2 regions of the Vreelandella piezotolerans genome follow, and region 2 is predicted to be linked to the other one. Evidence: predicted binding sites of a transcription regulator. Region 2 holds the regulator's gene; the other holds the start of a gene.
What was found. Region 2 encodes sigma-54, which starts transcription at its own class of promoters, with help from an activator protein. Its sites were predicted from a motif close to TGGCACNNNNNTTGCTNT; they were not measured.
Positions count from the first base shown of each region.

Region 1: the regulator sigma-54 is predicted to act here: its motif matches at 5,574-5,591, upstream of GYM47_RS11775 (HAD-IIB family hydrolase).

Region 1 covers NZ_CP048602.1:2,563,467-2,579,626, reverse strand. Annotated here, with positions in the region: gene GYM47_RS11805 (hypothetical protein) at 1-312, shown strand, start outside; gene glyA (serine hydroxymethyltransferase) at 468-1,733, shown strand; gene GYM47_RS11795 (glycosyltransferase family 32 protein) at 1,808-2,620, opposite strand; gene GYM47_RS11790 (FlgO family outer membrane protein) at 2,702-3,286, opposite strand; gene GYM47_RS11785 (hypothetical protein) at 3,292-4,017, opposite strand; gene GYM47_RS11780 (OmpA family protein) at 4,137-5,210, shown strand; gene GYM47_RS11775 (HAD-IIB family hydrolase) at 5,652-6,602, shown strand; gene GYM47_RS11770 (glycosyltransferase family protein) at 6,622-7,842, shown strand; gene GYM47_RS11765 (methyl-accepting chemotaxis protein) at 7,904-9,520, opposite strand; gene GYM47_RS11760 (MBL fold metallo-hydrolase) at 9,720-10,586, shown strand; gene GYM47_RS11755 (YeeE/YedE family protein) at 10,618-11,091, shown strand; gene GYM47_RS11750 (DUF6691 family protein) at 11,088-11,510, shown strand; gene dsbG (thiol:disulfide interchange protein DsbG) at 11,546-12,328, opposite strand; gene GYM47_RS11740 (sugar phosphorylase) at 12,464-14,224, opposite strand; gene nrdR (transcriptional regulator NrdR) at 14,482-14,979, shown strand; gene ribD (bifunctional diaminohydroxyphosphoribosylaminopyrimidine deaminase/5-amino-6-(5-phosphoribosylamino)uracil reductase RibD) at 14,979-16,127, shown strand.
Region 2 covers NZ_CP048602.1:2,332,098-2,348,257, reverse strand. Annotated here, with positions in the region: gene GYM47_RS10830 (YhdP family phospholipid transporter) at 1-3,740, shown strand, start outside; gene tldD (metalloprotease TldD) at 3,737-5,191, shown strand; gene yjgA (ribosome biogenesis factor YjgA) at 5,197-5,718, opposite strand; gene pmbA (metalloprotease PmbA) at 5,814-7,154, shown strand; gene GYM47_RS10810 (HPr family phosphocarrier protein) at 7,173-7,442, opposite strand; gene rapZ (RNase adapter RapZ) at 7,481-8,398, opposite strand; gene ptsN (PTS IIA-like nitrogen regulatory protein PtsN) at 8,457-8,924, opposite strand; gene hpf (ribosome hibernation-promoting factor, HPF/YfiA family) at 8,929-9,237, opposite strand; gene GYM47_RS10790 (RNA polymerase factor sigma-54) at 9,335-10,750, opposite strand; gene lptB (LPS export ABC transporter ATP-binding protein) at 10,856-11,614, opposite strand; gene lptA (lipopolysaccharide transport periplasmic protein LptA) at 11,626-12,120, opposite strand; gene lptC (LPS export ABC transporter periplasmic protein LptC) at 12,129-12,701, opposite strand; gene GYM47_RS10770 (KdsC family phosphatase) at 12,701-13,243, opposite strand; gene GYM47_RS10765 (KpsF/GutQ family sugar-phosphate isomerase) at 13,286-14,272, opposite strand; gene GYM47_RS10760 (ATP-binding cassette domain-containing protein) at 14,543-15,364, shown strand; gene mlaE (lipid asymmetry maintenance ABC transporter permease subunit MlaE) at 15,365-16,160, shown strand, end outside.

The DNA.
Region 1 (16,160 bases), 230 kb from region 2:
TACGGTGGCAACGCGACCGTGGCTTACCGCGATGAGGGGTTGCTGCCGCGTATAGCCACCGAAATGGCGGCACAAGGGAGGATCAGCGAAGAACAGGCGATTTCGCAAGCCTGGTCGCAGGCCCAGCAGCTCGGGCCGCTTGTAGGCCCACAGCTCACCAAACTGATGGTGGGGATGGTGGATATCATGGCCGGAAAGGCCCAGTCGCTGACCGTTCACGTGGCGGTACCCAATCCCTTTATGCTCAATCAATTCATACTCGACCCCATGGGCAGCAGCGAGCGGCTCACCTTTACCTTCGAACTCAAGTAGCGTGGTTGTCCAGTCGGTCAGTTTTTAGCGCGGCTGGCAACATGAAACATGCTCATGCAAGACCTGACGCGGATGCGATGAAAGTCGCGTCCGGCTGCGGTATCATAGCCGCCTCGCTTCTCCATGATGATCCTTTCGTAACGAGGTTCCCGCCGATGTTCAGCCGCGACATGACAATTGCTGGATTCGATGATGCGCTGTTTGATGCCATGCAAAAAGAAGTGGCACGCCAAGAAGCCCACATCGAACTGATTGCTTCCGAAAACTACGCCAGCCCCCGCGTACTCGAAGCACAAGGCAGCCAGCTGACCAACAAATACGCCGAAGGCTATCCCGGCAAGCGCTACTACGGCGGCTGTGAATTCGTCGATATCGCCGAGAACCTGGCCATCGACTACGCCAAGCAGCTGTTCGGCGCGACCTACGTCAACGTGCAGCCGCACTCGGGCTCGCAAGCCAACAGCGCCGTGTTCCAAGCGCTGGTCACGCCAGGCGACACCATCCTCGGTATGAGTCTGGACGCGGGCGGCCACCTGACCCACGGCGCCAAGCCGAATTTCTCCGGCAAGCACTACAATGCCATTCAGTACGGCCTGAACGAGCAAGGCCTGATCGACTACGATCAAGTCGACGAGCTGGCCCGTGGACACAAGCCGAAAATGATCATCGCCGGTTTTTCTGCCTACTCGCAAATCGTCGACTGGGCGAAATTCCGTGAAATCGCCGATGAAGTGGGTGCTTACCTACTGGTCGATATGGCCCACGTCTCTGGCTTGGTCGCTGCAGGCGTCTACCCCAGCCCGCTGCCCCATGCTCACGTGGTGACCTCCACGACGCATAAAACCCTGCGTGGCCCACGCAGCGGCGTGATTCTGTCGGCAGAGAACGACCCGGACATCGAGAAGAAGCTGCAGTCAGCGGTGTTTCCGGGCGGCCAGGGCGGCCCGCTGATGCACGTGATTGCGGCCAAAGCGATCTGCTTCAAAGAAGCCATGGCGCCCGAGTTCAAAACCTACCAGCAGCAGGTGGTCAAGAACGCTCAAGCCATGGCGTCGGTCTTCATCGAGCGTGGTTACGATATCGTCTCAGGCGGTACTGAAGACCACCTGTTCCTGCTGTCATTGATCAAGCAAGGCGTGACCGGCAAAGATGCGGACGCCGCGCTTGGCCGCGCCCATATCACCGTCAATAAGAACGCCGTGCCGAACGACCCGCAAAGTCCGTTCGTCACCTCTGGTCTGCGTATCGGCACCCCCGCCGTGACCACTCGCGGTTTTGGTGAGCAAGAGTGCGCACAGCTTGCCGGGTGGATTTGTGACATTCTCGACGTGCTCGCCAAAGGCGAAGACACCAGCGCGATCGAAGCCGACGTGCTGAATAAAGTCGCGGACGTATGTGGTCATTTCCCGGTGTATAAATAAGCACTGCATAGCCACGTGGTATGCAGAAGCGCTAGCCCTAGCGGGCTAGCGCTTTTTTTGTTGAAGTGCACCTATCAGGCCGAGGGGGGATTTTGGCGAATGATGCTTACCTTTTGCTGCTCTTTGGTCCATTTGCCTGCTTTCTTGTCGATGTACTGGAAATGCTCGTTGGTGAAGCTTCCCTGGTTGCAAGCGTGACGGTAGGAAACCGTGGGCACGTCTGCTTGATCCAATAGCTTGATGAAAACGCCTGGCCCGGTCAGCTCGAAGACGTTGGTAAGCTGATTCTCGACAATGTTTTGATGTACCTGCTCGATCAATTTCAGCAGATTGGGATTGCCCGGGCGGCTGGCGATGAAGTAATTGCTCAACTCTCCTTTACGTGTCGTCACATACAATTCGTCGATATCTGCTGGTACGACCCGACCCAACGGCCAGATAGCGTGGGCATCGATATCCAGGTAAACGCCGCCATGTTTATACAGCGCCAATAGCCTCCAAAAATCGGCTTGGGCAGCACCAATTTGCAGCCTGTCGTAGCTCTCGAGCCACTCTGGGCTGAAGTTCTTTTCGATGAAGTCGTGGCGCGCTTGGGTGATCATGAATCGATACTCAAAGCGCGGTGCCATCAGGCGGTTGAACAGATAGTTGAGATACACCGGCAGGGTGACTCGGTTCGTAAAGTTGGTTTGCCAAATGATTCGAGGGATACTGCTCTCTTGCTTCGACGAAAGCCAAGGGGCTGCTCTTTCTGGCAGGGTAAAGCGCTTGGCAGGAAAGAGCGCGTGAAACCCATAGCTCAGCATCTTGGTAATGTTGGCAAACAGTTTGATCACCCGGCTGATGGCCACAATATGAGGCTGGCGGGTACGGCGACGTAGAGACATAGTCGTCCTTTCGATGAGCAAATGAAAAGCCTAGCGTATCGGCTAGGCTTTCAGAAGGTACTGTGCGTCAAATCGGGTGTTTTACCATCCGCCCTGAGCCTCTAATAGGCTGCGCATATTATTATCCAAAGGTAGCTGGAAGTCTGCACTGCCTAACACCATGGCATCACCAGCGCGTACGACGCGGGCACTTACGTATAGATAGTCCTGGCCCTGAGCGTAGGTGCCCATTAGGATGGAGCGCGCATTGTGCTGAGAGCTTAGCCGTTGAACTTGGCGCGATAGAATCAATTCCCCCACGCTCTCTTCGATAAACATGCTATCGCGCATTTTGACTTCGCGAACCTGCATGCCTTGTTGGGCGAGTGCCGAGGCCATGATCTCGGAACTGATCCGACCAAAGGTCGACGATTGACTCAGATTATCGATACTGACGAACGTGGCTGCAATCATCGGGCTATAGCGAGTCAAGTCAGGATTGTTAGCGACCATCCGCTGCGCCGCTTCATGGGCGAGCTCTGACAAGTCTGGTTCTGGTTCTTGAAGTTGGGCGCTATTGCCTAGGTTAGCGCAGCCTGCCAGCAGTAGCGTCATGCAAAGCGTAGCCAACATGTCAGTGCGAAGCAGGCGCATCGACGGTAACGCAAAGATTGAGCGTAGAGACATAAACATTACCAAGTATCAGTGATAGAAACAGTCGGCGTCGTAGGCGTTCTAGGTACCCGATGCGGGGCGTATTGGCGGCGATCACCCGAGTTAATGTAATAGATATTGGAGGAGGAGTAGAGGATTTGATCCTGTTCCACTATCTGGGTGGTGATGATGATTTCTTCATTGCCTTTGGGTGTCCAGCTACCGCTGGTGGTATCGGCCACCATCGCCGCTGGGATGAGCGCAAGTGCTGGTTCACTCCAGTTACCTAAAGGAATACTGGCCACCGCGATGCCGCTCGCTAAGGCCGTGTAAGCGCCAAAGGGTGGTCGTGTATAGCCACGATCTCGGTGCTCGACGACTTCCACATCGATTTGAATCGTGGCGCCGTTGGCACGTGGCTGTGTCGTGACGCTACCGCCGCCGGATACGAGCTCGCTGGTTAGCAGTGTTCTAAAGCCACGCTCGAATTCCCCGCCACTGTAATAGGAGCCGTACTGCTCATGCTCCGGCGCCGCAATGTGCAAGTCGCGAAAACGTACTCGTTCGCTGGATAAAATGCCCGCGGCTTCATGCTGTGCAAGGACCTCCCAATGCTGGGCTGCCTGCATCTTTTGCTGTTCCGAATAGGGGTATGTCGTAGCAATGGGCGCTTGGGAAGTGCTGGCGTAAAAACAGCCGCTGAGCATCAGGCTCGCAAGTCCCAGGCCAACGGGGCGTAAATAACGGGCAATGGGGTGTGTCATAGGACGAGTGCGCACCTGGTAGTTCCTTATCGCTACTAATCGGCTTTTTGATAGACTAGTTTGCCATGCTTAGCATAGATCGGCCACGAGGTTAAAAACTTGAATGAGTAATCACCCCCATGCTTGAGGACCACCGTAGCGGCCCGCGTCATGATTCGCTGCTATCGACATACCCTGAGGACGATAGCAACAGCGGATGGATGATTAGCTATATCGATATCATGACGCTCCTCGTCGCGCTGTTCGTCATCATTATCGCCGCCGCCGGCGTCACGGGTCCCAATTGGGCCCCTGACGAGCCAGTAGCGGACACAAGCACGGCCCTTACGACACCATTGGAAGTGCCTTTGCCGACCCTGCTGGAGGAGCGGCGCCAGTCACGTCCGCTGATGCCGACAGTGGTGCCGGGTGAGCTCAACCCCATGGCGATCAGCGCCGCATTGGGTGTTGCAGGACTGCCGCCACGCGTCGCACGTTCGCCCAGCGCGCCGCCCTTATTGGCGCTTCCCGCTGATGCCGATGCAGAGTCCAGTTCAGAGTGGAACCTGGTCGCATCGCTGACGGACAGTCGCCAGGCCAGGCGGCCGTCTCCCTCTTTGTCACAGCCGCTTCCCCGGTTGCCCACGCCACTGCTCCAGGTAGAAGCACCGTCGGAGGCACTGCCTTTGGCCGATTATATGGTGCTGCTCACGGACCGGCCGCCGGTGAACGTCCGCGAGGTGAGCGATGAGGCAATCAGTGGCGCGCTTGCGCTGATGGACAACCTCGCTGAACGGGTCGATACCTCGCCTTACTTACCCAACCTGGAGGGTGTCGAAGTCTCGCGTGTGGCAGAGGGAATTAGTCTTAGGGTGCAAGATAGGCTGCTGTTCCCTTCGGCAACCGCCGAACTGACCCAGGGAGGTGCCTCGCTGGTGGGTAGTCTGTTGGAAACGATCCAGCGTTACGAGGGGGAGGTGTGGGTCGAAGGCCACTCCGATAGCCAAACTATCAACACCCCGGAATTTTCGTCCAATTGGGCACTCTCCAGCGCCCGTGCCATCGCCATCGTCGAAGCCTTGGAAGCGGCTGGCGTTGCTGCAGAGCGCTTGCGAGCCGTGGGGTTAGCCGCGACGCAGCCGCTCGAAGACAACAGCACCGCAGAGGGTAGGGCGCGTAATCGCCGTGTCGAAGTCGTCATTCACGTAGAGTGATGTTTTCGTCGAAGGGGGATGTACTAAATGAGCGTGTGGGAGGAGTGAGCTGAAAAAAAAAAGCCCGCCGGGGGAGGCGGGCATGAAAGGGCTTGGCTCACTGCAGCCCACTGACATCAGGTGAGGGGGTGTACAAGGTTGTCAGTGGGTACAATCCGAGTATAGCTATTTGCGAGCGTTTGCCAAGGCCTTGTGCAACTTTTTTTACAGGTATTTCACGACTAGATATTTCACGACTGGGGTTGTTTATGACGCCCTAAACCGCACTATGTTAGTGCATTTTAGGTGCTCTATTTTGGTGCCCTCATAATCGGTCATGCCGATTCTTTTTTAAGTTTTTGATTTATTTTATATAAATAGTGTTGGCACACATTCTGCTTTATTGCTTATCTGAGAACGACGCCTGAGTAACGGCTTTTCAGATTGCGATAAGGTGGCGCCATGAACGAACACTCCCGCACGACACAGACTCCCCGCATGTTGGCGAGTCTTCCTCTCCAGCCTCTTGGAAGCCCTGATCCGGCGCTGACACCGCGTTTGGTGGTGACCGATCTCGACGGGTCGCTGCTCGATCATCATAGCTACGATTTTTCGCCTGCAGCACCTTGGCTCGCACGCCTGAAACAGCTGGGCGTGCCGGTGATTCCGGTGACCAGCAAAACCCGTGCCGAACTAGTGACGTTGCGTGAGTCGCTGGGCCTGACCGCAACGCCATTCGTAGCGGAAAACGGCGCAGTGATCGGCTTGCCCCCAGGCTGGTGCCATGCGCGGCTGGATCGCCCTGGCAGCGGTCTAGATGGGGTGGTCGTCAAGCACACCGGCGTGGACGTTGGGTTCATCCGCGCGCGACTGAACGTGTGGCGCACGCGGCTGGGCGTGCGTTTCACTCGAATGAGCGAGCTCGATATCACTGAGGTCATGTCGCTGACGGGATTGGATGAGACGCGCGCGAGAGCTGCCCGACAGCGCGAAGGCAGCGAGCCGCTCATCTGGCAAGACGACGACACTGCCCTAAAAAATTTCCGCTTAGCGCTAGAGGGCGACGGCCTGATGCTGACTCAAGGTGGGCGTTTTTGGCATGTAATGGGCAACGCTTCGGATAAAGGCAGCGCCGTCGATTGGCTCATCAAGCGCTTTACTGCGCTGCGCGGCCGTCCGCCGCTATCTCTAGGCCTGGGCGATGGTCCCAACGATGTATCCATGCTCGAGGCGGTCGATCAGGCCGTGGTCATCAAAGGGTGCCACGAACTGGCCGTCACCCCGTCGAATGAAGCGCTGTATCGCACTCGAGCGGCCGGACCCGCCGGCTGGGCCGAGGGGGTGGCCCACTGGTGGGGGCGAGACGACCGCCGACTAGCGGCGGCCCCAGTACTGCTAGCCGTCACGGCCTAACCCATCAAGAGGTTCGCGTATGAGTGACTTCCATCAAAACGGCGTCATCACCGATTTTCATAATCTTACCCGTCGCCCGGTCGAGGCGCTCGAGCAAGAGCTAAGCCAGTTCGCCAACCGTCGACCGATGGGGCTCATCCTGCCGTCGCTGTTTTCCGAGTTGGAGGGACCCGCGCTATCGGCGATCGTCGATGAGTTGGTAAAGGTGCCGTATCTCAATGAAATCGTGATCGGCCTGGATCGTGCCGACCGTGAACAGTTTTTGTATGCCCGCGAGTTTTTCTCCCGTTTGCCTCAGCACACGCGCATTTTATGGAACGACGGCCCACGTTTGCGCGAACTCGATGCCGAGCTGGAGAGCCACGGCCTGGGCGCACTAGAGCCCGGCAAAGGACGCAACGTGTGGTACTGCGCGGGATACGTATTGGCCTCCGGCCGTTCATCGGTGGTAGGCCTACACGACTGCGATATTCTCACCTATGACCGTAGCTTGCTGGCGCGGCTCATGTATCCCGTGGCGCATCCTCGCTTCAACTACAGCTTCTGTAAAGGGTATTACCCTCGTATTGCCGAAGGAAAGTTGAATGGCCGCGTGTCGCGGCTGATGGTGACGCCGCTGCTGCGGGCGCTCAAGACCGTATGCGGGCCGCTGCCTTATCTGGATTATTTGGATAGCTTTCGTTATCCGCTCTCGGGCGAGTTTGCAATGCGCAGCGACGTGCTGGAAGGCATTCGTATTCCCGCCGACTGGGGGCTTGAAATCGGCGTGCTGTCCGAGCTCCAGCGTAACTACTCTCATCGTCAACTATGTCAGGTGGACATTGCCGATGCCTATGACCACAAGCATCAGCCCGTCAGCGAGGGGGATGCTACCGGTGGCCTGAACCGAATGAGCTTGGACATCGCCAAGGCCCTGTATCGCAAGTTAGCGACGCAAGGAGTGAGCTTTAGCAGTGAAGACTTCCGCACGCTCAAAGCCACGTACTATCGTTTGGCGCTCGATTTGATCGAAGCTTACGATCACGACGCCACCATGAATGGCCTCAGTTTGGATCGTCACTGTGAAGAGCAGGCGGTAGAGCTGTTTGCCAGCAACCTGTTGGAAGCGGGAAACCTGTTTTTGGACAATCCCCGGGAGCGGCCCTTCATTCCTAGCTGGAACCGCGTACAAGCCGCCGTGCCCGACCTGTTGGCCAGAATGCACGAGGCGGTAGAGCTGGATAATCAAGGCAAGGTCTAGTCGAGGCGTATTAGGCATGGCATGGCCTCCGCCGTGCTAGGCGGAGGCCATGTCTGGGCGATTAAAAATCGCTAAAGGAGGAGGAGCGGGCCATAGGTGGGGTAATGGCGGCTGGGGCAATGGCGGCCTGTGGTGCTTGGTGGTCGAGCTTGAAGTTGGTCACTAAATGGCGGAGCTGGGTGCTCAGCTGCGCGAGTTGCTGGGTCGCGTGGTTACTCTGCTGTACCAACCCTGCGTTTTGCTGCGTCATTTGGTCCATCTGTGTCACGGCCTGATTGACCTGCTCGATACCGCTGCTTTGTTCGATGGTGGCTGCCGAGATGTCCTGCACCAGCGTGCTGAGCTGCTGAATGTCAGCCACTACACCGTTGATCATTTCACCCGTGTTTTTAACTTGGCGGCTGCCTTCGACCACCTGAGCATCCGCGTTTTCGATCAAACCTTTGATCTCCTGGGCAGCAGACGCCGAGCGGCTAGCCAACTGGCGAACCTCGTTGGCCACCACCGCAAAACCACGCCCCTGCTCCCCCGCGCGGGCTGCTTCTACAGAAGCGTTAAGTGCCAGAATGTTGGTCTGGAACGCGATGGCATCAATGGTATTGACGATACTGCTCATCTGCGTGGCGCTGTTGTTGATGTTCTCCATGGTATGAATCACCGACGCCATGGCGTCGCTGCCACGTTGAGCACTTTCCGCCGTTTTGGTGGCGAGGGTACGAGCATGGTCAGCATGGTCGGCGTTCTGCTTTACCGTTGCCGTTAGCTGCTCCATGCTGGAGGCGGTCTCCGCCAGGGATGCAGCTTGCTCTTCGGTACGGGTGGAAAGCTCTTCGTTGACGCCAACGATTTGCTCCACGCCGTGATTCACCTGATCCGCGCCGTGGTGAATGTCACTGATGGTGCCCGCCAGCGTTTCGCGCATGCGGTTGATGTCATACAGCAAGCTATGCTGATCGTTAGCGGAGAGGGTGGCCGCTTGAGTAAGATCCCCATCGGCGATGTGACGTACCACCGTGGCGGCATAGCGTGGATCACCGCCCAGTCGGCGGGCAACGTCACGAATGACCCAGCCCATCAGGAGGGTGACCGGTACACCGATCACCAAGAGGATGAAGGCGGAACGAATCAACCGGGCAATGAAGGCGGCATTGATATCGTCGACATACACGCCAGCCGCCAGCGACCAGCCCCACTCTGGCAGGTAGGCAACATAGCTCACTTTAGGCACTTGGTCGTCACCGCTAATACGCCGTGAGTAGTAGTCCACGTGGCCACCACCGGCTTGGGCAACGTCCAAAAAGGCTGAATAGAGTCGCATACCGCTGGCGTCTTGATAGGCACTCATATCCTCGCCTCTGGGGCGGTTAGGGTGCGAAACGATCGCTAAATCGTCATCGAAAGCAAAGACGTACTCCCCCTCACCAAAACGAACGCTGGCGATGCTGTCGATGGCTCGCTGCTGCGCTTCTTCTTCGGTCAGTTCGCCGCTCTCGGCGCGTGCCTGTAGCGCTTCTAACTGTCCATGGATGCTGCTCACGATATGCTGAATACTGTCGCGTCGTTCACTTTCGATGGTTTGGCGGTTTTCCCACGCTAACCACCCCACCAGCAGTAGCATCGCCACCCAAATGATGCCCAGCGTGCCCCAAAGTTTCTGTGTCGTTGTCAAACGGTTCATGGTGTCCCTATAAAAAATTCCAAGCAGTAAGTAAGCCCTCACTGTTATCGGCCATTATCGTTCATACCTTAGTCGAGTGAATCGAAAAGTAGGGATGGAAAGTACTATTAATTCTTTAATGATATAAATATATAACTTTATTTGCGCTACACTCAGGGCACGTACTCAACGATAGTTATCCATCAATGGGAGGCTCTCGATGCAACGCCCCATCGTGACCCACTTTTTCGACGAACCTACCAATACATTCAGCTACGTGGTGCAAGATCCCGACAGTGCTGCGTGCGCCATCATCGACTCCGTACTGGACTTCGATTACGCCGCTGGCCGCACCGACGTTCGCTCGGCGGAGCAGATCATCGCCTTTGTGCGCCGCCAGGGGTTGACGGTGGAATGGATCTTAGAAACGCACGTACACGCCGATCATCTGTCGGCGGCCCCCTATCTACACTTGGCGCTAGGCGGCAAGACCGGTATTGGTGCCCATATCGTCGATGTGCAGGAAATATTCGGTAAGGCTTTCAATGCAGGCTCGGAGTTTGCCCGAGACGGCAGCCAGTTCGATGCGCTCTTCAAAGAGGGCGATGTCTTCGCCATTGGTGGGCTCGAAGGGCGGGTGCTGCACACGCCGGGCCACACGCCCGCCTGTCTGACCTACGTGATAGGCGACGCCGCGTTTGTGGGGGATACCTTGTTCATGCCGGACTACGGTACCGCGCGCTGCGATTTCCCCGGCGGCGACGCACGCACGCTCTATCAATCCATTCAGAAAGTGCTGGCGCTACCCGAAAAAACGCGGCTGTTTTTATGCCACGACTATCAAGCACCTGGACGTGAGCACTATCAACATGAGACGAGCGTGGCCGAGCAGCGCCGAGCGAACGTCCATGTGCATGACGGCATTACCGAAGAGGAGTTCGTCAAGATGCGTACCGAGAGGGATGCCACGTTAGGTATGCCGCGCCTGATCATTCCTTCGGTGCAGATCAATATGCGGGCGGGGGAAATGCCCCCAGCAGAAGATGACGGGCAAGTGTATTTAAAAGTGCCGATCAACCGGTTTTGATGTTGGAAAGTAGAAGGCGAGATCATCAGTCATGAATGAAACAGCCAATGGGTTGGCAAGTTTGCAAGGGTTGATGGGAGGCGTGTTGATAGGCCTCTCAGCGGTATGGCTAATGGGGGCGCTGGGCCGTATTGCCGGTATTAGCGGCATCATTGGAGGGCTGATGACCCAGCGCCCGAGAGGAGACAGCGCGTGGCGCATGGCGTTCTTGGCTGGGCTAGTCAGCGGCCCGTTGCTGGTGATGGCGGCCGGGGGCGGGCTGGGTAACGTGGCAGGCGTCCCCGGTGCGGTGATCGGTGAACCCGCAGGCGGCGTGCCGCTCATGCTGTTGGCAGGCCTGCTGGTAGGGGTAGGCACGGGACTTGGCAGTGGCTGTACCAGCGGTCACGGCGTATGTGGCTTGGCGCGTTTGGCACCTCGGTCGATGGCGGCCACCGTCACCTTCCTGGTCGCGGCCATCGCGACGGTCTATGTGGTTCGCCATGTCATGGGAGGTGGAGCATGAGGGTTCCAGCGGTCAAAACAGCGGCGGGATATCTCGCTGGCCTGCTGTTCGGTGTAGGACTCGCGATCTCCGGGATGACCGACCCCGCGCGCGTGCTCGGCTTTTTGGATGTGGCTGGTGCCTGGGATCCGACGTTGATGTTCGTACTGGGTGGCGCCGTCGGCACCACGTTCGTGGGCTATCGCGTGGTCTTCGCTCGCGGCACGCCGCTGTTTGGCACCCACTTCCAACTGCCGAGCAAGCAAGAGCTGGATGCCAAATTGTTAGGCGGCGCGGCGCTGTTTGGCGTGGGCTGGGGGCTATCGGGTTACTGCCCTGGTCCTGCGATCGCCTCCATCGGCGGAGCAACGTTGCCGCTGCTCGCGCTGTTGGCGGCCATGGTGTTGGGCTGGTTCATTGCTCAGCGGCTGTCCCGCTAGCCAAATGGGCAGCAATACCAGCCGCATCGACGCTCTCATGGCGCTTCGCTACCCATCATTTCGATGAAGCGCTCGTCGCTGGGTAGGCCTTGAATACGGTCTATGCGGACCGTGCCGCTGTCGGTTTCGCGTTGAAACGCACTGGTGGGAGTGGCGTAGAGGCCGAGCTGTTCGAAGAGTTGATTGTTGTCGTAGACCTGCTCTTCGATGTCTCGTGGCTGTGCGCTGGGGGAGAGTTCATCGCCCTCACTATGGCGATGTAGCGCGGCGGATGGGTCCTCGGCGCCCAGTATCGTGGCGGCGAGTGCCGGGCTATTGGGGGCTAGAATACCCACCATGATATGGCGCAGCTGGACCTTGCCAGCCTCTACCCATGGGCGGGTTTGTTGCCATAGTTGGCGGCAATAAGGGCAGTTGGCGTCAGTAAAGGTGTAGATGACGCGTGGCGCATCCGGGTTGCCATCCTGGATCCAGTGGCTCTCTTCGAGCAGCGCCCACGTGTCGGCTTCTAGCGGCGCTCGTACGTGCTCATCGAGCTGGGCCTCAGTCAGGTCGGTGCCTTCACCGTCGACCAGCGTGCCAATGATCGCATGCTCTCCATCGGGGGTGAGATAAATCGCCATGTCCTGCCCTTGCACGCTGGCCCCAAAGCCGCGCATTCCGCCCGGTGCATCGAACTGACCATGAATCGTCAAACCCTGGTTGGCGAGCGCCTGAATGGGCGCGGGCAGCTCGTCAGCGAAGCTGACAACGGCAGTGCTAGCTGTCGCGGCCAGCAGGCTGACACGACCGAGACTTTTTAATGAAACCCATGACATCGCATAATCCTTTTAGTAAAACGGCGTGGGGCACTCGCGCCTCCTTGCCTCGTGACATGATCGTCACACAGTATCGCAGCGGATGATTATGTAAGAGTGACGATCATGGATGCCTGAGTCGTTATGTCGCAAGCGTCAAGCGTCAGCCACCAGCCAGCACACGGCATAGGGTGGCAGCGTCGCGTCATGGTGAGTACTCGCACTGCCGATCGGCTGCCAGTCATGCTGAGTAAGCGTTTGATGGAGGGCATCCCCTGCGTGAGTGAGATCGACCTTACCATCGGTCACGTTATAGAGCGCGAGTAGGCGTCGACCGTTAGGCAGGGGGCCACGCTCGAGGGCGAGCAGCTCAGGGGGAGTGTCGATCACGCGCTGCGGGGCGTTGGGGTGGAAACAAGGCTCTTGGCGACGCTGTGTTAGCAGCCGATGCAGGGCGTGAAAAACGTCATGAGTCGGGGTGGCGGGGCTTTCTAATAACAAGGCAAGCTCATCGAGCTGCCAGCGTCGGCGGTTGATCGAGCGCAGGCGGCCGCTACGTTCCACACCTTCCACATCGTTCAGCGTGCCGGTGAGCGTGTGGATATAGAGCGCAGGGATCCCTTGCAAGCTGAGCATGATCGCTTGGCTGCAGAGAAAGCGTGCAATTTGCCACGGGTCCGGGCCACGGCGGGTGCCGCGCATCGCCTCGAACCATGTGATATTGATCTCGTAGGGCGTGTCGCTGCCGTCAGGATTGCTGCGCATGCTGACAAATCCACCAAAGCGGTGCATCAATTCCAGCAGCGCGTCACGCTCGTGGTCGGGGAGCAGGCCTTCAAGAGGCCGTACACCTATACCGTCGTGGCTTGCGGTAAAGTTCAAGTAGGTACACTGCGGCGGCAGTACCGGGAGGCTGTTCAACCACGTTTGTAGCGTCGTCGCTTCCCCGCGGGTCAGGGTATGCAGTAAAAGCGGGGGCAGGGCGAACTGATACACCATGTGGGCTTCGTCGGGAGTGCCCTGCGTCAACCGCTCCAAGCCGAAGTAGCTAATGTTTTCGGCGTGTGGCACGTTGGTTTCGGTAATTAACAGCGTGCCGGGCGCCACCTCATCCACGATAGCGCGCAGTAAGCGCACGACGGTATGGGTCTCTGGCAGATGGATGCACGGGGTGCCGAGCCGTTTCCATAGAAAGGCCACTGCATCCAGGCGAATGATGCGTACGCCTTGCTGCAGGTAGAACAGCAAAATGCCCACGAACTCGAGCAGCACGTCCGGGTTTTCGAAGTTGAGATCGATTTGATCTTCCGAAAAGGTAGCCCATACGTGGCGGGTGCCGCGACGCGTCGAGATCGGCACCAATAACGGGCTGCTGCGCGGGCGGGTGACCTGGGAAACGTCCGTGTCAGGATCCACCTCAATGAAATAGTCGCGCCCGGGTAGGCTACCGGTGAGATAGTCGACGAACCAGAGCGACTCTCGGGAGACATGGTTGAGTACCAAGTCAGCCATCAAGTCGTAGTGGCTGGCTAGGGTTTGGACGTCCGACCACGCGCCCAGCTCACTATTGACCTCACGATAATGAATCACCGAAAAGCCGTCGTCGCTGCTCCAAGGGAAAAAGGGCAGCACGTGAACCCCACTGACGGTGTCTCCCAGATAACGTTGCAAAAACGTATCCAGCACGGCTAGCGGTGGCGTTCCCTCATCGACGATCGAGTCGCCGTAACAGATGACCCACTGATCCTTTTCGCTCCACATTGGTGCATCGACAGATTGACCGTTAACGGTCGGTGCAGCGTTTGCTCCCTCGCGAAAATGCGCGACGTGTTGACCTATTCGCCGCTGCACTTCCCCTGCGCGCGGGCCGTATAGCTGGGTGAGGTAGTGGTGAACGGTCTTTTCGAAAGCGGTCATAGCGGGCGTCCTTTCAATCATCCTTCGACAAACGCTGCAGCTTGTGTGCCAAATCGTTACAATACGTTGAGATAGGGGCTGTATAACACCGCCATACGATAGCTCGGCGGGTCGGCTACCGCCGACAGCTGGCGATAAAACAGTTTACAAAATAGCGAAGGGCTCGTAGAGCACGCACCGTGACGCTGCGTCCCTTCGTTCAGGCTGACACGCTGCACGTACTGGTTTTAGTGCGTACTGATAATAGGTTGACTGCCATGCATTGCCCTTTTTGTGGTGCAAACGATACGAGAGTGACGGATTCCAGGCTGGTGGCAGAGGGTGACCAGGTGCGCCGACGCCGCCAGTGCGCCAGCTGCCATGAGCGTTTTACGACGTACGAGACCGCTGAGTTGATCATGCCGCGGGTGGTGAAGTCCGACGGTTCTCGCGAGAGTTTCGATGAAGCAAAGCTACGTGCGGGGATGCTCCGCGCACTGGAAAAACGCCCGGTCAGTGCCGAAGCGATCGAAGCCTCGGTAGAGCGCATTCGTCAAACGTTGCGCGCACGTGGTGACCGTGAGGTGAACGCCCGGGAGGTGGGCGAGGCGGTGATGAAAGCGTTACGTAGCCTCGACCAAGTGGCCTACATTCGTTTTGCCTCTGTATACCGCAAGTTTCAGGACCTGGATGAGTTTCGTGCTGAAATCGATCGGCTCTCCCAAGAGCCCTCCGATGAGCCGGCCGGGCAGGGATCACCGAACGGAGCGTCATGATGGGTGAGTTCTCCACTGCCGATCATCGCTACATGGCCCGCGCGATTCAGCTGGCCAAGCGGGGGCTTTACACCACCGACCCTAACCCAAGAGTGGGGTGCGTGATCGTGCGCTTCGATAGCGATGGAGACGCTCGCATCGTGGGGGAGGGGTATCACGTGCGGGCTGGGGAACCTCATGCCGAAATTCATGCGCTTCAAGCGGCAGGCAACGCTGCACAGGGCGCGACGGCGTACGTCACGTTAGAGCCGTGTTCTCACACGGGGCGCACGGGCCCTTGTGCCGTGGCCCTGACCAAGGCGGGTGTCCGTCGCGTGGTGATCGCGATGCAAGACCCCAACCCCCAGGTCAGCGGTGGCGGTATCGCACACTTGGCCTCCGCCGGTATCGACGTGCAGGTAGGTTTGCTGGAAGCCGACGCCCGGGCGCTCAATCCCGGCTTCATCTCGCGCATGGTGCGCCGCCGTCCCTTTGTGCGGCTGAAGATGGCCATGAGCTTGGATGGTCGGACCGCGATGGGCTCAGGTGAGTCGCAATGGATTACCGGGCCCCAGGCGCGCACGCAGGTGCAGCGCCTGCGGGCGCGGTCGAGCGCCATCCTGAGCGGCGTAGAGTCGCTCATCATGGATGACTCCCGGTTGACGCTGCGGGCCGACCAATTAGCCTTGGGCAACGCCGACGACATCACCCAGCGCCAACCCCTGCGAGTGATTCTTGATTCTCGCCTGCGTCTTCCTCTGGCGGCAGCGTGTCTGCGCGAGCCCGGGCGCACGCTGATCATCACCACTGACCAGCACAGCGAAGAGAAACGGCACCGGTTGGCGCAGGCCGGGGCCGAGATTCACGTGCTGCCTGCCGAAGGCGGGCGCATTGCACTGGCTGACATGCTGCGCTGGCTGGCAGATAATGAGCAGGTGAACGAACTCTTAGTAGAAACGGGAGCGACGCTTGCGGGCGCGCTGCTGGAAGCCGGCCTGGTCGATGAAATGCAGCTTTTCGTCGCGCCGACATTGCTGGGCGGCGAGGCAAGACCGCTGTTTTCCCTGCCGGGAATGACCCAGATGGCCGATCAAAAGCGCTTGACGATCCTCGAGTCGCGAACCGTGGGAAACGACTGGTGGATCATAGCCGCCCCGCACGCTGACTAGCGCAAGCCGTCATTGCAAGGTACCCTGACGCCC
Region 2 (16,160 bases):
TGACCCCACGTATCGAAGCCATGCTCGAAGCGCGCATCGGGGTGCCGGTACACGTCGACCGGCTAGCACTCTCGTTAGAACGTAATGTTCTGCACCTAGCGCTCGATGAACTTAAGGCGCAAACCCCTGAGGGACAGGCCTTGGTGGAGGTCGACCGCCTGTCGCTACGTCTCGATGTCTGGGAGAGCTTGCGTCGGTTGGCACCCATCTTCAGCGATGCGCGTATGTTTGGGCTGCGCTTTCATCTTTACCAACAGCAGGATAGCGGATGGGGGTGGCCCTCTCCGGCCGAACTCCCCCTGGGCGTGACGCCCCAGCCCGACGTCGACCTCGACGCCTTAGATGCTTGGGCGGGCCTGTTACTGCGCCAGCGCGTCTGGGTGGATGATAGTCGTGTCACCCTGCATGGCGAGGAGCAAACCGTGATGCTACACGCGCCCACGCTCTTGTTGAGCGGTGATCGGCGACGGACGCGTCTAGAGGGCGCACTGACCATCGTCGATACGCCTGATGCGGCGAATGCCGAGCTTCCGGCTATGACCCTTCGTGCCGAAATGCAGCCAGGAAAGCAGGGGTTTAGCGACTTTTCGGCGGCTCTTCAGCTGGACATGCAGCTTGACCACTTGGTGGTACTGGCCGCCCTGTTTCGTCCGGATTGGATGCCCTTTTTGGAGCAGGTGGGTGGCCAGGTACAGCTTTGGGGTCGTTGGCAAGAGGGTGCCTTGGCCGATGCGCGGCTGGCACTGGATGTTCCTGAGCTCACCCTGCGTCAGGATGTCGAATACGCCGTGCTTCGCAATATTCAGGCCAGCGGACAGTGGCTGCGTGATGGCGATGGGGGGGAGGCATGGCTCAGCGGCAGTGCCGAGACCGTCGAGTGGGCACAACCCGAGGGGGGCAGCGCTGGCCCGGCACTACCACGTCACTGGTATCTATCGCATCAACCCGGACAGTGGGAATTGCGCACCAGCGCATTCGAGCTCGCCTCTTTGGCGGCGTGGCGTGAGTATGCACTATTGCCTGAGTCGGTGACGCGGGTTCTGCAAACACTTTCACCCCGCGGGCAGGTGCAGGGCTTACGTCTAGGCCAGCGTGACGGCCGTTGGGGGGTCGATGCAGCCCTGACCAACGTTGCCGTTTTGCCATGGCAGCAGGCACCGGGCGGCGGGCCGCTGGATGCCTGGGTTCAGGCGCGCGATTTGCGTGGGCGTGTGACCTTTAATAGCGCGGGCGATAGCGCGCTTTACTTCCCTGAACTGTTTGATGCGCCGATGCAGCTTCGCCATGCAGAAGGGGTCGTCGAGTGGGTTTACGACGGCCCCAATACCATGATCAGCGGTCGCGATCTGAACGTCGATTGGGAGGGAGCTCGTGTCAGCGGTGGCTTTGGCCTGATCACTGGGCAGCAAAACGGCCAGTTCGGTCTCGACATCGCCTTTGCCGACGTGGATGCGCGCGCTCGTCCGCTCTCGCAGTGGCTGCCGATGAAAGCGTTCGACCCAGCGCTGCGCGATTGGTTGGCCAGCGATATAGGGGGCATGGTGCCTCAGGGCTCTTTGAAGCTCAGCCAGCCGCTGGGGCCGCGCGCGTCATCGGATCAGCTATCGGCAACGCTGGCACTGGCGATCGAGCAGGGCTATCTACCGATAGCGCCTGATTGGCCCCTACTAGAGGATCTTGAGGGGCGCTTGCTCTGGCAAGGAGGCGTATTGCAAGCCGAAGTGGCGCATGCGCAGAGTCAGGGTGTGGAAGTCGCCAATGGTGTGGTACGTATGGAAGAGAAGCAGCCACTGACGCTGTCGGCAGACGTACATAGTCATGGCGCTGCGTTGCTGAGTTTCCTTCGCGCCATGCCCGACATGGATACGCTACCCCTCGACGCGCTGTCGGCGCAGGGACATCTTGACGGTGACGTCGCGCTGGAGCTGCCACTCGAATCCCCAGAGACGCTTCAGCTCGAGATCAATGTCCGCCCGGTGCTATCGGCTGTCGGCTATGCGCCGCTGCCTATTACGCTGCGTGAACTGGGGGGGGAACTTCACTGGCAACAAGTGGGGCAGGCGCATGCCCTGACCGGCGACTTGAGTAGTCAGTGGCAGGGAGGGGATCTGCGGGCGACATTCTTGGCCGATGAGCGCATCGCCCTTGAAGGGAGCGTAGCGACCTCAGCGCTCTGGTCGCTGGCGAGCGTGCCTGCCGAACAAGCTCGTCAAATCATCGACGGTAGCACGCCGTGGCAAGGGGAGGTCACGCTGACGCCTAGCCCCGTGGTGACGTTGCAAAGTCGCCTTCTCGGCGTGACGAGCGAGCTGCCCGAGCCGTTTGCCAAGCGCAGCGAAGAGGCCTGGCCGTTACAGTTACGCGCTGAGTTGGCCTCTGGGCGTACTTCCGTTGAGTTGGCCGATAAGCTCGTGGCCAAGGTACACTCTTTAGAGGGTGGCGCACAGGCAGGGCAAGTAGCGCTAGGCAGCGCGGTATCGCGCTCCGGCTGGTCCCGACAGCCGGGCTGGCGCTTGGATGCAGGTCTTGACACACTGGACCCGTTGGCGTGGCAAGCAGCCCTTGCTCCGCTGATGTCAGGAAATCTGGAAAACGCTTCCAGCCGTGGTGACCGTTCGCCTTTCGACGTGCGGCTGCGCACTGAGTGTCTGATGTATCGTGAGACCTGTCTGGGCGCGATGACGGCCTCAGGAACGATCGAACCTCGGCGTGCAGCCTTAAACCTCAATGGTGATGTGCTGAACGGCCGGGTCGACTACCAACCTGCCAGCGAGCGTCCGCTGGACATCGCCATCACCACGCTGACGCTGGATCCATTGTTCGATCTCCCCGCCAACACCCACGATGCCAGCGTCGCAGCTCCCGACTCCTGGATCGAGGCGGTCGATACCCAGTACGCAGATCCCGTGCCAATCCCAGACGGCTTGGCGGCGCTGCCTAATGGCCGGTTGCGACTGGCGGAAGTGAGTGTGGGTAATCGCCGCTACGGACCGCTTACCGCGTTTTGGCAAGCCGATGAGCGTCGTTTTACGCTTGCGCCGGTGGGGCTGACACTCGGTCAGCTCTCTGCGCGAGGCGAACTGGTGTGGGAGGGCAATGCGGTGAACAGTCGAACCCGCGCCGATATTTCTATTCAGGGAGGCGATGTCGGTACGGCGCTAGAGCGGCTAGGGCAGCCGGTGGCCATGCGAAGCCGTACGACGGATGTATCCGCCAACCTCACGTGGCCCGGCGCACCCTGGCAGGTGGATTTGAGCCGAGCCGGTGGAGAGATGAGCGCGGATCTTCGTGATGGGCGTTTCGTGACGCTCGAATCGACGCCAGCCCGCCTGGTTGGACTGCTCAATTTCGATAACATTCTGCGCCGCTTGCGCTTCGATTTTTCCGATTTGACGGGTCAAGGCACCGCCTTCGATCGTGTGCACGGTACCGCTGACGTGGCCCAGGGGCAGCTGCTGCTGCGCGGCCCCCTACAAATTGATGCCCCTGCGACCACGCTGACGCTGACAGGAAGTGTTAACCTCTTACAGCGTGAACTCGATCAGCGTCTCGGCGTCACACTGCCTGTGAGCCAAAGTTTACCCATCGCCGCCATTGCGGTCGGCGCGCCCATCGTTGGCGGCGCGCTATTCATTGCCGACCAGCTATTCGGCGATGCGTTGGATCAAGCAACCACTCTCTATTATCGCGTGCGAGGTCCTTGGACCTCGCCGCAAGTGACTTTAGAAGGCCCCCAATGACCCCACAAACAAGCGATATCGAGTCTGCCGTTTCCATTTTGCTTACCCCTGGTGGTCTCGATCTTGACGCCCTGGATACTGGCCTTGGTTATGCCCTGGGAGCGGGCATCGATTATGCCGATCTCTATTTTCAGCGAACTTGGCAAGAAGGGTGGGTGCTGGAGGATGGCGAGGTCAAAGAGGCCAGCTATAACATTGATGGTGGCGTGGGCGTGCGCTCGCTGGCGGGTGAGAAAACGGGGTTTGCGTACTCCAATCAAATCACCGCCGATGCGTTGATGGACACCGGGCGAACGGCGGCTGGTATCGTTCGCAGCGGAAAACAGTTACCCGGTCAGAAAGTAACGCCGGTCAGCGCCGCCGCGCGTTATTCAGGAATCGATCCGCTTGCCGGGTTATCAGCGGAAGAAAAGGTCGCGATGTTGAAAGAGGCCGATCGCATAGCGCGAGCCGCAGATCCCAGTATCAGCCAAGTGAGCGCGTCGCTCTCTGGCACCTACGAAGTCGTGTTGGTACGCGCCAGCGACGGCACCCTTGCCGCCGATATTCGCCCCCTCGTGCGTTTCAACGTCAGTGTGATTGCGGCCAAAAACGGCCGCCGGGAGCGCGGTGGCGCGGGCGGCGGTGGTCGTTACTCGATGTCGCGTCTGCGTGATGAAGGCGTGGCCGAGCGCTACGCAAAAGAAGCGGTGCGTCAAGCGCTGGTCAACCTGGAGGCTGTCGACGCACCGGCCGGGCAGATGCCGGTGGTGTTAGGGGCGGGTTGGCCTGGTATTCTTCTGCACGAAGCCGTTGGGCACGGATTGGAAGGCGATTTCAACCGCAAAGGCAGCTCGGCGTTTGCCGGGCGGATGGGACAGCAGGTCGCCGCCAAGGGCGTCACGGTGGTCGACGATGCCACGGTGGCCGATAGCCGTGGCGCGCTCAGTGTGGACGACGAAGGCACGCCCGGTCAGTACACGCCGTTGATCGAAGACGGTATTTTGACAGGCTATATGCAGGATAAGCTGAATGCGCGCTTGATGAAAATGGCGCCCACCGGTAATGCGCGTCGCGAGTCGTTTGCGCATTTGCCAATGCCACGTATGACCAACACGGTCATGCTGGCGGGGCAGGATGATCCTGACGACATCATCAAAAGCGTCAAGCGGGGTATCTATGCCGTCAGCTTTGGCGGCGGTCAAGTAGACATTACCTCGGGTAAGTTCGTCTTTTCGGCCAGCGAAGCTTACATGATCGAAGATGGCAAGATCACAGCGCCGGTCAAGGGCGCGACGCTGATAGGCAACGGGCCCGAAGCCATGGGCAGAGTGTCGATGATTGGCCATGACATGGCGATGGATACCGGCATTGGCGTGTGTGGTAAAGAGGGGCAGGGCGTGCCCGTCGGTGTCGGTCAGCCCACGCTTAAGCTGGATGAGCTGACCGTCGGCGGTACGCAGTCTTCATGACTGGCTTACAGCGCTAGCGTCTCACGCAGGTGTTTGAACAGCTTGCGCGAGCTGGTGGGGGGCTTGCCCTGTTCGCGTTCTTTACGCGTGTTGCGCACGAGTTGGCGCAGCGCTTGCCGATCCGCATTGGGATAATCGACCATGAAGAGATCGACGGCATCGTCGCCCTCGTCGATCATGCGGTCTCGCCACTTTTCCAGGCGATGAAAAGCATGATCGCGCTGCTCTTTTTCTTGTTCGATGGCGTCGAAAACGCCTTGAATGGCCGTTAGATCCTCTTTGCGGATGAGCTTGCCAACGTACTGCATATGACGTCGGCGGCCCTCATGGGAGCGAATGCGAGCGGTTTCATCGATGGCGCGCAGCATATCGTCAGACAGCGGAAAGCGTGAGCGTTCGGTGGGGTTCATGGCAATCAGGGTTTCGCCAAGCGCCTGTAAGGCGTGCATTTCTCGCTTTAGCTGCGATTTACTGGGGCGTTCTACCTGTTCGTCGATGTCAATTGGCTCGGGACGTTGCTTGGGCATATAGCTACTCACAGATTAGATTCGTTCGCAGCATTATATCAGGCTGTGACCACAACATTGATCCGCCAACGCGTTTCAGGCGAAAAGGAGGCCACATGGCACAGGCATTTGATGCATCGGCGCAGCAGGCATTACTGACACAGCGCGCTGAAGAAGCGCTTGCCCTAGCAAAGCAGCTAGGAGCAGATGCTGCTGAAGTGGGTGCCAGCGTCGATCAAGGCATGGGCGTCAGCGTTCGTTTAGGCGATGTGGAAACCGTTGAGCTGTCGCGCGATCAGGGAATTGCGGTAACGCTATACGTGGGCAAGAGAAAGGGGAGCGCCTCGTCTACCGATGCCAGCAGCGCGTCGATTCGCGCAACGGTCGAGAAAGCGCTCGCGATCGCGCGCTATACCGGAGAAGATCCTGCCGCCGGTTTGGCAGACGCGTCGCTGATGGCCACTGAGCTACCCGATTTGAAAGTCCACCACCCGTGGACGCTCACCACGGATGAGGCCATCGACCTGGCCCTTCGCTGCGAGCAGGCTGGACGCAGCGCGGAGGGGATTCATCAGTCGGAGGGTGCGTCACTCTCCAGCGGCGAGGGTGTCCGTGTTTATGCCAACAGCCACGGATTTTTGGGCACTCAAAAAGGCAGCAATCACTCGCTCTCATGCATGCTGATCGCCCAGGACGATCAGGGTATGCAGCGCGACTATGATTACACCGCCGCACGTAATCCACACCATTTACGCAGCCCGGAAGAGGTCGGTCGAGAAGCGGCAACTCGCACGCTTCGCCGACTGGGTGCGCGTCGGCCACCGACCGGTACCTTTCCGGTGCTGTTCGACCCTACGCTAGCCAGCGGCCTGATCGGTCATCTAATGAGCGCCTTGGCAGGCGGTGCGCTATACCGAGAAGCCTCTTTTCTGTGTGACCGTCTGGGAACGCCGCTTTTCCCCGAGTGGTTTGGCTTGGAAGAGCGACCCATGGAAGTGGGGGCGACGGCGAGCTCGCCGTTCGATGCCGAGGGGGTGCAAACCCGTAATAATCGATTCATCGATCGGGGGCAGGTTGCCAGCTACATGCTTTCTGCTTATAGCGCACGGCGTTTAGGTATGCACTCGACTGGAAATGCAGGTGGCGCGCGCAATTTACGCCTGCTGGCTCCGTTAACGCCACGAGCCGAGCTGTTGAGTCAGATGGGGCAAGGTATTTGGGTCACCGAACTCATGGGGCAGGGGGTGAACGGTGTGACCGGTGATTACTCGCGGGGAGCGGCAGGCTTTTGGATTGAAAACGGTGAAGTTCAGTACCCAATCGAGGAGTTCACGATCGCCAGTAACCTGGACAAGATGTTTGCCGGGCTGAGCGGCGTAGGGGATGACACGGATACACGGGGCAGCATTCACACGGGGAGCTGGCTGGTGGATGCGATGACCGTGGCGGGCAGCTAAGCGTTCACGCTGCATCGATTACTGATCTTCTTCAAACCGAGCGTCGAATAGCGCCTCGATAGCATCGAGCGCTCGTTCGGCGTCTTCCCCTTCTGCAATGACGGTGAGCTCGGTCCCGCAGGGCGCGGCGAGCATGAGCAGTGACATGATATTGGCAGCATCCGCTTTTTGCTGCTTCTTGTACACATGAATCTGGGCAGAGAACTGCTGGCCACACTGAACCAGTTTGGTGGCTGCGCGGGCGTGAAGGCCGCGCTGATTGGTAAGGGTCAACGTTCTTTCGGGCACTCTGGTTCCTTTTTGCCGAGTGGGGTTTTAGGGAGGGCTCAGGGAGTACTGGGCGTCGCCGCCGTATGTTGGGTTGTCGGCGTTTCGCTGAGCGTGTACTGCAGCCCTAGCTCGCGATGCCTCAACTGCACTTCCCCTGTTTGTTTGACCAGCCGCTGTGCAAGCTGCTCGATCATATAAACGGACCGGTGTTGGCCGCCCGTGCAGCCAATGGCCACGGTCATATAGCTGCGATGGCTATTTTGATAGGCCGGTAGCCACTTCTCCAGCCACGTTTCAATATCGCTTGCCATGGCCTCTACCACGGGGTAGCCGCTCAAGAAGTCGATGATGTTGGCGTCGCGACCGGTATATTGGCGCAGAGTAGGGTCCCAATAAGGATTGGGCAAGCAGCGTACGTCGAACACGAGGTCGGCATCCAGCGGAACGCCGCGTTTGTAGCCAAAGGACTCGAAGGTGAGCGTCAGTTGATGCTGGCGCTGATGAGCTACTTGGTCGGTAATGCGGCGTCGCAGATCGTGTACGGAGAGTCGAGACGTATCGATCAATAAATCGGCGAGGTCGCGAATGTCATTCAGCGTCTCTTCTTCTTTGTTGATCGCTTCTTCCAGCGTCATGTCGCTATCACGGGTGAGGGGATGACGACGGCGAGTGGCCGAGTAACGCTCCAGCAAAATACGCGCATCGGTTGTCAGGTAGATCACCTGAAAACGAATTTCCCGGTGGCGCAATTCTTCAAGTAGCGCTGGCAGACGCTCCAGCGCAGTAGGTAAGTTGCGTGCGTCGATACTGACGGCAATCCGTGTGCGCTCACCCTGGGCGCGCAACTCGTCGATAAGCGAGCCCAACAGCATGGCAGGCAAGTTATCGATCGCGTAATAGCCAAGATCTTCCAGCGCTTGTAAGGCGATAGACTTACCGGAACCTGAACGGCCGCTAATGATCACCAGTTGCATAGCGTCTCTCTTGGCGTTTGAGCGTAAGAAGTAAAGACAAATTGAAGGAGTAGATCTGTTACGCAGCTTGTTCGCGTATCTTGGCCGTTATCAGCGTCAACAGTTCTTTTTGACTGCCTGCTTTGCGCAGCTGTTGGCGAGTATCGGCGTCGTTCATGATCGTCGCGACTTGTCCGAGCAAAGCAAGGTGCGTGTCATCGGCTTCTTCAGGCACCAGCAAAACGAACACGAGATCGACCGGGTCCCCATCGATGGCATCGAAATCGACGGGTTCCGCCAGTTTCAAAAAGCCAGCAATGGGGGCACTGCAGTGCGGGCTTCTTGCGTGGGGAATGGCAACACCGTTGCCAATCCCCGTGCTGCCAAGACGCTCGCGCCCAATCAAACGACTGAACACTTCTTGGCTGTCAAGGCTGGGCGTGTTTTGGGCGATGAAGGTGCTGAAAAACTCCAGCACCCGCTTTTTGCTGCCCCCGGGTACGTCATAAAGCACGCGCTCCGGGGGGAGAATGGTTTCCAACGTCATTGAGTTAACGCACACCTGCGCCTTGAGCGCGAGCTTGTGCTTTTTCCTTGTGTTTGACGAGTTGACGATCGATTTTGTCCGCAAGGGCATCGATGGCGGCATACATATCGTTATCGAGTGCCTCGGCATGAAGGTCAGCACCAGCGGCATGTAGCGTGCACGCTGCCTGCTGGCGCTCCTTTTCGACAGATAAGGTCACTTGTACCGTGGTGATATTGTCGTAGTGTCGTTCGACGCGTTCCAGCTTTTCGTTAACGTAGTCACGCAAGGCGTCAGTCAGTTCAACGTGATGACCAGTGATGTTTACTTGCATTGACGTGCTCCTTATCCATCGGGCTGTACTTCGATTGTAACCCTTTTTACGCTATTGCAAAGCCCTTGCGGTGAGTTTGTCACGACCAAGCGTTTAACTAGCGTAAACGGCGGCGCTCGCTCGAAGAGGGAATGCCCATCGACTCGCGATATTTCGCGACGGTACGTCGTGCCACGCTTATTCCGCCCTCTTCGAGAAGCGTCACCAAGCGACTATCGGAGAGCGGTTTGCCTGAGGGCTCCTCTTGAATGAGCTTTTTGATACGTGCGCGAATGGCCGTGCTCGAGTGGCTGTCGCCGCCGTCTTGGCCACTGACTTGACTGGAGAAAAAGTATTTCAACTCGAACACGCCACGCGGTGTATGAATGAACTTCTGTGTCGTCACGCGTGAGATGGTCGACTCATGCATCTCTACGGCTTCGGCGATGTCGGCCAAGATCAGCGGCTTCATGGCCTCTTCGCCGTGCTCTAGAAAGCCAATTTGGCGAGCGATGATTTCACGCCCCACGCGCAGCAAGGTGTCATTGCGGCTAGAGAGGCTTTTGATCAGCCAGCGCGCTTCTTGAAGGTGCTCTTTCAAGAACTGGTTGTCCTGGCTCTTGTCGGCGCGTTTGATCAAGCTGGCGTAGTCGGGTTGGATGCGTAGCCGTGGAAGAGCGTCCGGGTTGAGCTCTAAATGCCAGCCTTCGTTGTCATGGCGCACGACCAGATCGGGAGTGATGTAGCTATCGTCGGTCACGCCGTAGGCGCTGCCGGGTCGGGGATCGAGGCTGCGAATTAATCGAATGACGTCATCCAGCTGCTCATCGTCCAGGCTCAAACGGCGCTTGAGGAGGCGCATATCGTCTTTGCCTAGCGCCTCCAAAAACTGTCGTACCAGCCGTTTGGCTGGCATCAATAGCGGGGTGTCTTCCGGCAACGCAGCAAGTTGAAGCATCAGACATTCGCGCAGGTCGCGAGCGAATACGCCGGTCGGCTCGAACTGCTGCAAGCGCAGTAGGGTATTTTCCACTTCCCGTTGGCTCAAGCCGTCATGACCTTGTGCTTTGAGCCCTTCACGAATGTCGTTGAGCGGCTGGGTAAGATAACCATTGGCGTCCAGCGCATCGATCAGGCTCTCCGCAATTGCATATTCCCGTGAGCTGACATCGGTCATGGCCAGTTGCCACAGCAAATGGCCATGAAGGCTTTGGCCAGCGGCTTGGCGCTCGAAGTCGGGTCCTTCGCTACCACCGCTCAGACTGCCCATGTCTTGGTAGGTGTCCGACCAGTCGCTGTCGACGGAGAGTTCGTTGGGAATGCTGTCAGACCACTCGGCCTCTTGCGGCTCGCTGACTGCCTGCTCTCCAAACTCGTCCTCTTGCTCGAGCATAGGGTTGGCGTCAAGCGCTTGCTGAATTTCTTGACGGAGGTCCAGCGTAGAGAGCTGCAGCAGGGCAATGGCCTGTTGCAGCTGGGGTGTCATGGTCAGCTGTGTGCCGATACGCAATTGGAGAGAAGCTTTCATGACCATCTGAGAACCACTCGTTAATCAGAAAGCTCCACCCTAGAGCGAGTTATGGCTACGTGCAAGTGCAATAAGCATGCCACTAAAAGAAAAGTTTGGTCAGGCCTCGGTTTAGAGCCGGAAATCAGCGCCCAGATAGACGTCGCGGACCTTTTGGTTATTGAGAATCTCCTGGGCGTTCCCACTGGCGATGATGTGGCCATCGCCAACGATGTAGGCGATATCGCAAATATCCAGGGTTTCACGCACGTTGTGGTCGGTGATCAAGACGCCGATGTGGCGTTTTTTGAGTGCACGGATAATGGTTTTGATTTCGCCGACCGAAATAGGGTCGACCCCGGCAAAGGGTTCGTCGAGTAGAATGAACGCGGGCTCGGTGGCCAGCGACCGCGCGATCTCTACTCGACGGCGCTCGCCTCCTGAGAGGCTCATGCCTAGGTTGTCACGAATATGGGTGATATGAAAATCTTCGAGCAGTGACTCCAGGCGAGCTTCTCTGGCGCTGCGATCGAGCGTTTTGCGCGTCTCGAGGATGGCCATGATGTTATCGGCTACCGAGAGCTTGCGAAAAATCGAGGCCTCTTGGGGAAGATACCCAATGCCTGCCATGGCGCGTTCGTGCATGGGCGCGTGGGTCAAATCCAGATCGTCGATACCCACATTGCCCGCATCGGATTTGACCAGTCCGACGATCATGTAAAACGAGGTGGTTTTACCGGCTCCATTGGGGCCCAACAGTCCAACGACACTGCCCTGGGCGATTTCCAGGTTGATGTCCTTGACGACGCGGCGGCGTTTGTAGCTCTTTGCTAGGTGGTGGGCGTAGAGCGTTTTGACAGGTGCGGAATCTGCAGACGTTGATGCTGCCACGTGGGCGCTCCCTATTGTTCCGGCTGAAGGGTCATGCGAATGCGCTGGTTGTCGCTACCGTTCACGTCGGAGCGAGCTTGCACCACTTCCTGGTCGATGAAGTACTCCAGGCGGCCCCCTTGAAAGCGGTCGCCTTGCTGGGTCAGTTCGGCTTGGTCGATCAGCTCCACGCGGCGTTCGGCGACGTGATAGATGATGCGCCGCGCCCAACCTTCCATGGGGGTCTCCTGGTCGTCGAGACGATTGCGCAAGTAGGCACGCTCACCCGTGGCAATGGCTTGAGAAAGTTCCCCTGCATCATTGCGCTGAATCTCTACGCGTTCGCCGCGCAATTGCATTTCGCCTTGACGAATATCCACGTTACCTGAGTAAACTGCGGTGCCCGCGCGCTGGTCGAGGTCCAGGCGGTCGGCTTCTACTTCGATGGGTGCTTGGCTTTGCGCCATGGCAGCCGTCGCCAGCGGTAGCGTTAAAGCAAAGAGGGTGGTGCGGAGAGAGGCATTCATCGCGACTCCTAGGGGGTACGAGTGGCCGGCGGATGCACGCCGCGCACGTTGTTGGTCAGGCGGACCTGGCTGTCATCCAGCCAAACGTCCATGCGGGAAGCTTCCATACGCTGAGGGGGCTGCTGCAACAGCACGGGCGTAGTGCTCCAGGCGTGGCGGGTCACGCCATCGTAGTTGAGTTGCTGTGTATCGAGCTGCCAACCCTCTTCAGGCGCGAGCAGCCGGGCAGACCCGCGCAGCGTCAAGGCCTGAGTATCGGTATTCAGGGTGCCGGTATCCGCGGTCGCCAACCACTCCCGCTGTTCGCTATCGAACAGCGTAGCACGTGGCGACACGACATCTGTCATGGCCGTTTGAGGTGTATGCACTAGCCGGGGAGTGACCAGCGACTGCTGAATCGCCCCCGATTCCCCAAATAGGGTGATTTCGGCATTCTCTAATACATGACCTGGCTCCTGAGCGCGCGCTTGCTCGTCGATATCTCGCTCTTGGGCGCTGCGCGGGTCGAGCCAAACCAAAAGCATGCCCAGGACGACGACCAGTGCCGTTACCCAAACTCGTTTTCTGAGCTTTACGCCCATCATGAGTGCCTGTGAAGATAGGTGTCGAGTACGGCATCCCAATGCCCTTGGGAGGTGAGCAGCGTATCGCAAATTTCACGCACCGCGCCGTGCCCGCCCAGCCGTTCGGTGATCCAATCGGCGTGGGTATGCATATAATCGGGTGCATTGGGGACCGTGATGCCAACGCCTGCGCGCTTGATGGGTGCCAAGTCTGGCAGGTCGTCCCCGCAGTAAGCGACTTGTTCGAGCGTAATATCCAGCCGCTGGCAGAGGGCTCTCAGGGTCGTGAGTTTGTCTTCGCAGCCTTGATGCACATGGCTGATACCTAGTGCCGCAGCGCGCTGGCTGACCATCGGCGAATCGCGGCCGGTGATGAGCGCCACATGAATGCCAACGCGTTTGAGCAGTTTCAAGCCATGCCCATCCTGAGTGTGAAACGCTTTGATCTCGATGCCGTCGGCTTGAAAGTAGAGTCGGCCGTCCGTCAAAACGCCATCTACGTCTAGCGCAAGTAGTTTTACGCGGCGGAGCCGGTCGAGTAGTGCATCGGGTAGGGCCATATAGCCTCCTTAACATCCATGGCAAAAAGCGTTATCACGCAGTTAAATCACACCGCTGGCCAGTAAGTCATGCATATGTAGCGCGCCGATGGGACGCTGTTGCTCGTCGACGACGGCCAGCGCGGTTATCCGGCTATCTTCCATAATACGTACCGCTTCGGCTGCTAGCACGTCAGGACCGATGCGTTTGCCTGGGCGCGTCATGACGTCGTCGACTCGCACATCGCGCAAGTCATGAAATTGGTCCAATGTGCGTCTCAGGTCACCGTCGGTATATACACCTGCCAAACGGCCTTCGCTATCGATGACGCAGGTGAACCCAAGCCCTTGGCGTGTGATCTCTAAAAGCGCATCGCGTAGCGGGCTACCCAATGCAACCTGAGGCAGCCGCGTGCCGTCGTGCATGAGATCGCGAACTCGCAGCAGCAGCCGCTTGCCGAGGCTTCCTCCCGGATGAGAGAGCGCAAAATCTTCCGCTGTAAAGCCACGTGCTTCAAGCAAGGCCACGGCAAGGGCGTCCCCCAGTGCTAGCGCGGCGGTGGTCGAGCTTGTCGGGGCAAGATCCAGCGGGCAGGCTTCACGCTCGACGCCGCTGTCCAAATGGGCATCGGCGTGGCGTGCCAGGGTAGAGCCTGGACGTCCAGTCATGCTCACCAGCGGGGTGCCAAGCCTTTTAAGTAGAGGGAGTAGCGCCGTGACTTCAGCTGTTTCGCCGGAGTTAGAGAGCGCCAACACTACGTCGGTACGGGTGATCATACCGAGATCGCCGTGGCTGGCTTCACCTGGGTGTACGAAAAAGGCGGGCGTACCGGTGCTTGCCAGCGTGGCAGCCAGTTTGCCTGCAATATGACCCGACTTGCCCATGCCGGTCACCACCACGCGGCCTTGGCAGGCGAGAATGAGCTGGCAGGCATGGTCGAATTGGTCGTCTAGCTTGGCTTGGAGGCCGCCGATGGCTGCTTGCTCGATTTGCAGCGTGCGCAGCGCACTTTCACGCAGTTGGCTGGGTGTAGAGAGTGGCTGGCCCATGGCATGTCTCGTTTTCATGATGTGAATGGGTAGCTGGTAAGAATAACATCTTGCGGCGCTATTTAGCTAAATCACGACAAGGTCGTCGATGGTATGGAGGGCTCCATTGCATGAACGATGGTGCGCTCACTGTTAGCGTCGCTGCTGTTGAGAGTAGCGTTGGATCATGATGTTCGATACTATTTCGAAAACACTGTTTTTTAAACTGCCCTGTGGCTTGTCGGTTTATACTGACGCGTTCTGGCATCAACGAGGAAGGTCAAACATCATATGACGGATGTATCCTTCATACAGGTCGAAGACATCTACTTTTCCCGTGGTGAGAGCGAAATTTTTCGCGGTGTCAGCATGACCATACCTCGCGGGCAAGTGACGGCCATCATGGGGCCAAGCGGTACCGGTAAGACGACGTTGTTGAAGCTCATCGGTGGCCAGCTCACACCCGACCGTGGACGTATCCTCATCGATGGGCAGGACGTGCATCGGCTCTCACGTAAAGCGCTATTCGCGCTGCGCAAACGCATGGGCATGCTGTTTCAAAGCGGTGCCCTGTTTTCGGATTTGGACGTTTTTGAAAACGTTGCGTTTCCGCTGCGCGTTCATACGGACCTGCCGGACGCAATGATTCGCGATCTGGTGCTATTGAAGCTTCAGGCGGTAGGGCTGCGCGGCGCGAAGCACCTAACGCCCGCCGAGCTGTCCGGTGGGATGGCGCGTCGGGTGGCGTTGGCGCGTGCCGTGGCACTCGACCCTGAGCTAATACTCTACGACGAGCCATTCGTCGGCCAGGACCCTATTTCCATGGGCGTGCTGGTGCAACTGATCAAACGGCTCAATCAGGCGCTGTCACTCACCTCGGTGGTAGTGTCGCATGACATCAAAGAGACGCTGAGCATCGCGGATTACCTCTACTTGATCGCCGATGGTCAAGTCGTTGCTCACGGGACCCCCAGCACGCTGGAAACGAACCAGGATCCTCGCGTCAACCAATTCATGCACGGCAAGCCAGACGGTCCCGTGCCGTTTCACTATCCCGCAGACCCACTTCACCGGGATATCTTCGGTCACGATTCAGTCACAAAGGCAGGGTAGATGCAGGGCAAATTGACACAATATGCGTCGCGCGTGGCCCGTCTGGGGCGAAAAAGCTGCGATGTCGTCGAGGCGCTGGGGCGCGCGACGGTGTTTCTAGCGCAGTCGGCGATAGGCGTGCCGTCACGGGAAGGGTGGTCGCTTTGGATGCGCCAAATGCACTTCGTCGGAGTGCTGTCGCTGGCCATCGTCCTCGTGTCGGGGCTGTTCATTGGCATGGTGCTGGCGCTACAGGGATATACCATTTTGGTGGATTTTGGTGCCGAACAGGCGCTGGGCCAAATGGTGGCGCTCTCACTGCTGCGTGAGCTTGCCCCTGTGGTGGCTGCGCTGCTGTTTGCGGGGCGAGCCGGGTCTGCTTTGACCGCCGAAATCGGACTGATGAAAGCCACCGAGCAGCTCACTAGTATGGAGATGATTGGCGTCGACCCGCTGCGGCGTGTGGTGGCGCCTAGGCTGTGGGCGGGTTTCGTGGCGTTACCGATGTTGACCGTGGGCTTCAGTGTCGTGGGCATTTGGGGCGGCTACTTGGTCGGTGTCGAGTGGCTGGGCGTGTTCGAGGGCTCGTACTGGAGCAACATGCAGGCCAGCGTGTCGTTTCTCGACGATGTTGGTAACGGTATGATCAAAAGCGTGGTGTTTGCCCTCGTCGTAACCTGGATCGCCGTGTTTCAAGGCTATGACCTCGTGCCGACTTCCGAAGGGATCTCCCGAGCCACCACCCGCACGGTGGTATATTCCTCGCTGGCCGTGCTTGGATTGGATTTCGTTTTAACTGCCGTGATGTTCGGCGGTC